2 regions of the Halochromatium sp. genome follow, and region 1 is predicted to be linked to the other one. Evidence: predicted binding sites of a transcription regulator. Region 1 holds the regulator's gene; the other holds the start of a gene.

What was found. Region 1 encodes FNR, which switches genes on or off when oxygen is low (the NO sensors DNR and NnrR bind a similar motif). Its sites were predicted from a motif close to TTGATNTANATCAA; they were not measured.
Region 2: ACY693_RS14465 (phytoene desaturase) is a predicted target of FNR. The motif match lies at 1,226-1,239, and genes of this name have one in related genera.

What each region holds. Positions count from the first base shown of each region.
Region 1 covers NZ_JBUDPI010000040.1:7,228-10,645, reverse strand. The annotation lists gene ACY693_RS04420 (CTP synthase) at 1-780, opposite strand, end outside; gene ACY693_RS04415 (sulfur globule family protein) at 1,037-1,450, shown strand; gene fnr (fumarate/nitrate reduction transcriptional regulator Fnr) at 1,670-2,428, shown strand; gene dnaQ (DNA polymerase III subunit epsilon) at 2,558-3,286, opposite strand; gene rnhA (ribonuclease HI) at 3,314-3,418, opposite strand, start outside.
Region 2 covers NZ_JBUDPI010000269.1:654-4,071, forward strand. The annotation lists gene ACY693_RS14460 (DUF2868 domain-containing protein) at 1-1,080, opposite strand, end outside; gene ACY693_RS14465 (phytoene desaturase) at 1,334-2,875, shown strand; gene ACY693_RS14470 (phytoene/squalene synthase family protein) at 2,856-3,418, shown strand, end outside.

The DNA of each region.
Region 1 (3,418 bases):
GACCACCAGCGCGTCGAGATCCTGCGCGTGCAACAGCATTGGGATGCGGTAGATGTGGTCGGCATCGATCGCCGAGATCACTGCCCGCTCAGGCACGTTGGTGAACAGCGCGATCTTGCGCCGCTCCTCGTCAGGCAGGTCGCGCTCGGCCCGGCAAAGCAGGATGTCGGGCTGTATACCGATCGAGCGCAGCTCCTTGACCGAGTGCTGGGTGGGCTTGGTCTTGATCTCGCCAGCGGCCGGGATGTAAGGCACCAGCGTCAGATGCATGAACAGCGCGTTCTCGACACCGACCTCGACCCGCATCTGGCGGATCGCCTCGAGAAATGGCAACGACTCGATGTCGCCGACGGTGCCGCCGATCTCGACGATGGCGATATCAGCATCGCCGGCACCGAGTCGGATCGAATCCTTGATCTCGTCGGTGATGTGCGGGATCACCTGCACGGTACGACCGAGGTAGTCACCGCGACGCTCCTTGCGGATCACACTCTCGTAGATCTGTCCGGTGGTGAAGTTGTTGTTGCGCCCCATCCGGGTGCGGAGGAAGCGCTCATAGTGACCGAGATCGAGATCAGTCTCGGCACCATCATCGGTGACATAGACCTCACCATGCTGAAACGGGCTCATGGTGCCCGGATCGACATTGATATAGGGGTCGAGTTTGATCATCGTGACCTTGAGGCCGCGCGCTTCGAGCAACGCAGCCAAGGACGCGGACGCAATACCTTTGCCGAGCGACGAGACAACGCCGCCGGTAACGAAAACAAGCTTGGGCATAACCTGTGCAGGCAGACAACGTGGGTCTGGATAGGATACGCCAACCACGTTAGCAAATTGGTCCCGACCTCACAATTCCGGTCGCAAAAGGCCCGATGCCATGGCCTCGCTCATAGACTTCACAAGCAATGCTTGGTGCACGTATACTCCCCTCCGTTCGTTATCTGCGGACCTCCTTCGCAGCGCGACGCGATGACAACCATCAATGATCGTGCCGGCTGCGTCGGATCGATTCACCACCCTTTCGGAGCATTAGATGAACAAGTTTGCAAAGGTCATGGGTATTGCTGCGATCGCCACTGGCGCCGCTTTCTCGATGAGCGCCGCCCAGGCCTGGTGGGGGCCTGGCTACGGTGGACCTGGCTATGGCAACGGCTGGGGCGACGGCATGGGCGACATGTTCAGCGACATGTTCGGTGACGGCTATGGCGACTTCAACATGAACATGAGCGGCGGTGGTCGCGGCTATGGTCGCGGGCGCGGCTATGGCTACGGGCGCGGCTACGGCGATGGCTACGGCTATGGTCATCCTGGCGGCTACGGCTACCCGGGCTACGGCTATGGTGCACCTTACGGCTACGGCGCCCCACCTGCCTATGGCGCCCCCTACGGCATGCCTTACGGTGCCCCGATGGCCCCGTCGGCACCTTCTTCTGAAGAGCAGAAGTAAGTAGCAGCGAACCGCTGTTACCCCTAAAGCCGCGCCTCGGCGCGGCTTTTTATTTTTTAATACCACCCTCCTCGCGCTCACCGCCCACTGTGGCCGACCCTGCGCACCTTCAACCAGCAATAACATTGCTTAGCGCGCGTGTATGCAAATCAGATTGACGCTTGATGCATGTCAACTTGAGTTGCAGAATAGGGCTAAACCATCCACTGGAATCTTGCTTTGACTCAGCGAAAAGTAATCTCGTTCGACACCATCCGAGTCGCCTGCAAGAACTGCTCGTTGTCGCAGCTCTGTCTGCCGATGGGCCTCGCGCCGGAAGACGTCGAACGTCTCGACTCGATCATCAAGCGGTCCCGTCCCCTGCATCGCGGTGACCACCTGTTCCGTGGTGGCGAGCGCTTCCGCTCCCTCTATGTGGTCAAGACCGGTTCGGTCAAGACCTATGCGCCGAGTGAGGAGGGCGGCGAGCAGGTGCTCGGCTTCCACCTGCCCGGTGAGATCATCGGACTCGACGCGATCGATAAGTCCTGTCACGCCTGCTCGGCCAAGGTGCTCGAGACCTCGGCGATCTGCGAGGTCCCCTTCCAACGCTTCGAGGAGCTAGCAGCCTCGATCCCGTCGCTCCAGCACCAGATGTACCGGTTACTGAGCAAGGAGATCGGCCAAGACGCCGATATGCTCCTCCTACTTGGCAAGAAGAACGCAGAAGAGCGCCTCGCGGCCTTTCTCACGAGCATGTCGAGTCGGCTCAGCAAACGCGGACTATCGCCAACCGATTTCTATCTGAGCATGTCGAGACACGAGATCGGGAGCTATCTCGGGCTCGCAGTCGAAACCGTCAGCCGGCTGTTCACGCGCTTCCAAGAGGATGGTTTGCTGCGGGTCGATCGCAAGCATGTTGAGGTGCTGAACCTTCCCGCGCTCGAAATGATGGCAGGCTCCCCTCCCTCAAGCACCCACAAGCAACGCTCGAACTAATCCTGTCGGCAGGGCAGATCACCGAGCCCGGACTGCAGCCCGGAACTGAAGCTAGGACTCGCGCCGAAACGACGAGATCGGCTGCAGAGCACTGATTCATTAGGGGCTCAAGCCTCGATGGCTTAGGATTTACCGAGCCGGCGAGAGCCAGACGCAGCCGCCATCGCTCGCGACATTGATCGCTTCTAAGCGCCGCTGATGTGCGGTTGTCTCGGCCTCGTTCGCCCGCACCACGCGCAGCGCTGGCCGGTCTTTTCGTACCCGCCTCGCTACGACACCCGTTTGGGCAGGCTCTCCCGAATGATGTGCAATCGACTCCTGACCGAGTGCGAGTGCAACCTGGCCGCCGGTCATCGCGAGATAGACGTCGGCCAGGATCTCCGCATCGAGTAGCGCGCCATGAAGCTCGCGCCGCGCGTTATCGATCTCGTAGCGGCGACAGAGGGCATCGAGGCTATTGCGCTGCCCGGGGTGGCGTTGGCGGGCTAGTGCTAGGGTATCTACGACGGTGCATAGGTCTTCGATGCGAGGGGCGTCTGGACGCCACTGCCTCAGCTCGTGATTCAAGAATCCAACGTCGAACGCGGCGTTATGGATGATCAGCTCGGCACCGCGGAGATAGGCAATCAGCTCCTCGGCGATGTCGGCAAAGCGCGGCTTGTCAGCCAAGAAGGCCGTCGAGATGCCATGCACCGCAACCGCACCGGCGTCGATCTCACGATCCGGTTGCAGATACTGGTGGAAATTGGCCTTCGTCAAACGACGCTCGATCACCTCGACGCAGCCGATCTCGATGATCCGGTGCCCTTCGCTCGGCTCCAGGCCGGTTGTTTCTGTATCGACCACCAACTGTCGCATCATTGGATTCCTGATGAATGCGAGGGTCTAGGCCCGCTTCGGGATACCCAGATTGGCAAGCGCATCGGCTCGCTCGTTCTCGACATGGCCGCTGTGCCCACGCACCCAGCGCCAACTCACCTGATGATCGGC
Region 2 (3,418 bases), on a different contig from region 1:
GCGCCGCTCCTTGAGCTTGGAGAGCCCGAGCAGCAGGAGACGAGGCAGCAGGCCGTAGGTCAGCACGGACAGCACCAAGAACCAGCGCCAAGAGCGCAGATTGCCGGCGTCGAGCACATAGAGCGGGTCTTTGAGGCTAATGCGCGTGCCGGCCACCTGCTCGAGGGTCGGCAGACCGACACCTTCGCCGAGCAGCCAGCTCCAGGGCAGCGCGATCAGGCGCGCGAGACCGTGAATGGTCTCGGCGCTGACGTTCATTGCCGAGCCCCAGCCGAATCCGAGATCGGCGAACCAGATCAGCGCCATGGTCATGAGAATGGCGCCAATGTTGAAGCCGATGCCGAAGATCTGTGCTGGCACCAGGACCGGCAGGTAGCTCGCCGGGCCATAGAGTGAGTAGTTGGCCTGCATCAGACCCTGCTTGGCCTTGGCGCGATCCCTGAGGTCAGGCGGCAGATGGGACAGTCGCTGTTTTTGCACCCAACGCGCCGCGCGCGAGAGCAGTGGTCGCAACAGTTGGCCGAGCAATGAGATGTCTTGCGTCGCTCGCTTGACCAGCTTGGAGCGGCGTCCGTACCAGAGCCCGAGCGTGGTGCCGACCAGGATCAGCTGCAGTAGGACCAACCAGAACAGGTACCAGGAGACGTTCACCGGGTGATCGCCTTCGTATTGCAGCAGCGTCGAGGCCACGCCAATACCAAGCGCGAAGCCGATCAGGCCCATGGCTGTCGCGATCAGGCGCTGGGCGCGCCTGAATGCCTCTCCAGGCAGGAGCTCGGCGACGGCCGGGTCTTCTTGGTCTCGGCGCCGCTCGAGCCACCAGCGCAGGGCCTTGTTGCGGTGTTGGCGGGTATGGGCCGCAGCGTCGCCGATGTAGGGCTCGATCTGGTCCTTGTAGAGGCGCCGGTCGCGCTCGGCAAGGCGTCGACGCTCAGCCGGGTGATCGCGCAGTAGCCGCTCGTCCTCGCCTGCGAAGTAGTCGAAGTCGATGAGATCCGGAACCTGCCAACGCAGCGGTCCTGATTTGCCATCGCGAGCACTGTTGTGATGTGGCGCGAGACGCCTTGAAGGAAAGACCATGGACAGGGAGTAGACTAACCGGTAAGGGTGCTTGCACGGATGGCTCGACGTGGCAGTGCGTGCTCGAACAGACGAACGGCCAGATTTCGACTCTGGACGCAAGGTATACCGGTCCTGGGCTAGTGATCAAGCGCGTTGCGCTGGCTTGACATAAGGCAAGCGACGCGAACGAATGCGGTGGGCGATGCTGGCGCACGAAAAATTTCGGCTGCTATACTGTAATGCATGATTGACATCAGCCTGAGTTGACACATTGACCACTGATCCACCCTCGGCCGGAGCCATTGCAGCGCGCGCCCTACAAACGGGACGCAAGCCGCATGCGGTCATCATCGGCAGCGGTTTTGGCGGACTCGCTGCTGCAATCCGTCTCGGCTATCGCGGCTATCGGGTGACCGTTGTCGAGAAGCTCGATGCCCCTGGCGGCCGTGCCTACGTGCACGAGATCGACGGGTTCAAATTTGATGCCGGCCCGACCATCATCACCGCGCCCTTCTTGCTCGAAGAGCTCTGGCAGATGTGTGGCCGCAGCTTCAAGGATGAGATCGACCTGCGCCCGATGGACCCCTTCTATCGTATCCGCTTCGATGACGGGGCGGTATTCGATACCAACGGCGATGCCGAGGCGATGCGCGCACAGGTTGAGCGCTTCGCGCCTGAGGATGTTGCTGGCTATGACCGCTTCATCAAGGCGAGCGAGGAGATCTTTCAGGTCGGCTTCGTCGAGCTCGGCCATGTTCCCTTCACCAACTGGCAGGACATGGCGCGCATCGTGCCGAAGATGGTCGCGCTGCGCAGTTATCGCAGCGTCTACGCGATGGTCTCGCAATATGTGAAGAACGAGCGATTGCGCGTGGCCTTGTCGTTCCATCCGCTGCTGATCGGTGGCAATCCGTTTACGGTCACCTCGATCTATACACTGATCTCCTACCTTGAGCGTCATTGGGGCGTGCATTCCGCCATGGGCGGAACTGGCGCCATCGTCAATGGGCTGGTGGACCTCATCCAAGGTCAGGGCGGAGCGATTCGGCTGAATTCCGAGGTCGCCGAGATCACCGTCGTCAACGGCAAGGCCACCGGCGTCAAGCTCAAGGATGGCGAGCAGATTGCGGCCGATGTCGTGGTCTCCAATGCCGATGTCGCCTGGACCTACAAGCACCTGCTGCCAGGTATCGAGCGCAAGCATTGGACGGATCGCAAGCTCGACAATGCGCGCTACTCGAACGGTCTCTTCGTCTGGTACTTCGGCACTAAGCGGCGCTATGAGGATGTGAAGCACCACAGCATTCTGCTCGGGCCGCGCTACAAGGGGCTGCTCAAGGATATCTTTGATCGCAAGGTGCTGGCGGACGATTTCAGTCTCTACCTGCACCGGCCAACCGCGACCGATCCGTCGCTGGCACCTGAAGGCTGCGACACCTTCTATGTGCTCGCTCCGGTGCCGCACCTGGATGCCGACATCGACTGGTCGGAGCGCGCGGAGCCGTATCGACGCGCCATCTCGGCCTACCTTTCCGACACCCTGCTGCCTGGTCTTGAGGATGAGCTAGCCCTGTCTTTGATCACCACACCCAAGGACTTCGAGCAGCGTCTCTGCTCGGTCAAGGGTGCTGGATTCAGTCTGGAGCCAGTGCTGATGCAGAGCGCTTGGTTCCGGCCGCATAACAAGAGCGAAGAGGTCGAGCACCTCTACCTGGTCGGCGCTGGCACCCACCCCGGAGCAGGGGTGCCAGGCGTCATCTCGACAGCCCGCGTACTGGATACGGTGGTCCCCGATGCCTCTGTTTTTGCGTGAGAACACCTCCTCGGATGCGACGGACCTCGCTGCCTGTCGGCAGCTGCTGAGTAACGGCTCGAAGTCGTTCTTCGCCGCGTCCTTTTTTCTACCCAAGATGATCCGCGATCCGGCGGCCGCGCTCTATGCGTTCTGCCGGGTGGCCGACGACGCGATCGATGAGCAGCTTGATCAGCAGGCGGCGCTCGAGCAGCTGCGCGAGCGACTCGAGCGTGTCTACCAGGGTCGACCGCTGTCGCTGGCGCCAGATCGCGCCTTTGCGGCGACGGTGGAGCGTTTTCAGCTGCCGCGCGAGCTGCCAGAGGCGCTGCTCGAGGGATTCGCCTGGGACGCCGAGGGGCGTGACTACGAGACGATCGAAGGTGTGCTCGACTACTCGGCACGGGTGGCCGCTGCGGTGGGTGCCATGATGACCGTCATCATGGGGGTCCGGTCGCCCAACGTGCTGGCACGAGCCTGCGATCTCGGCACGGCGATGCAGTTGACCAACATCTGTCGTGATGTTGGCGAAGACGCCCGCAATGGGCGCGTCTATCTGCCAAA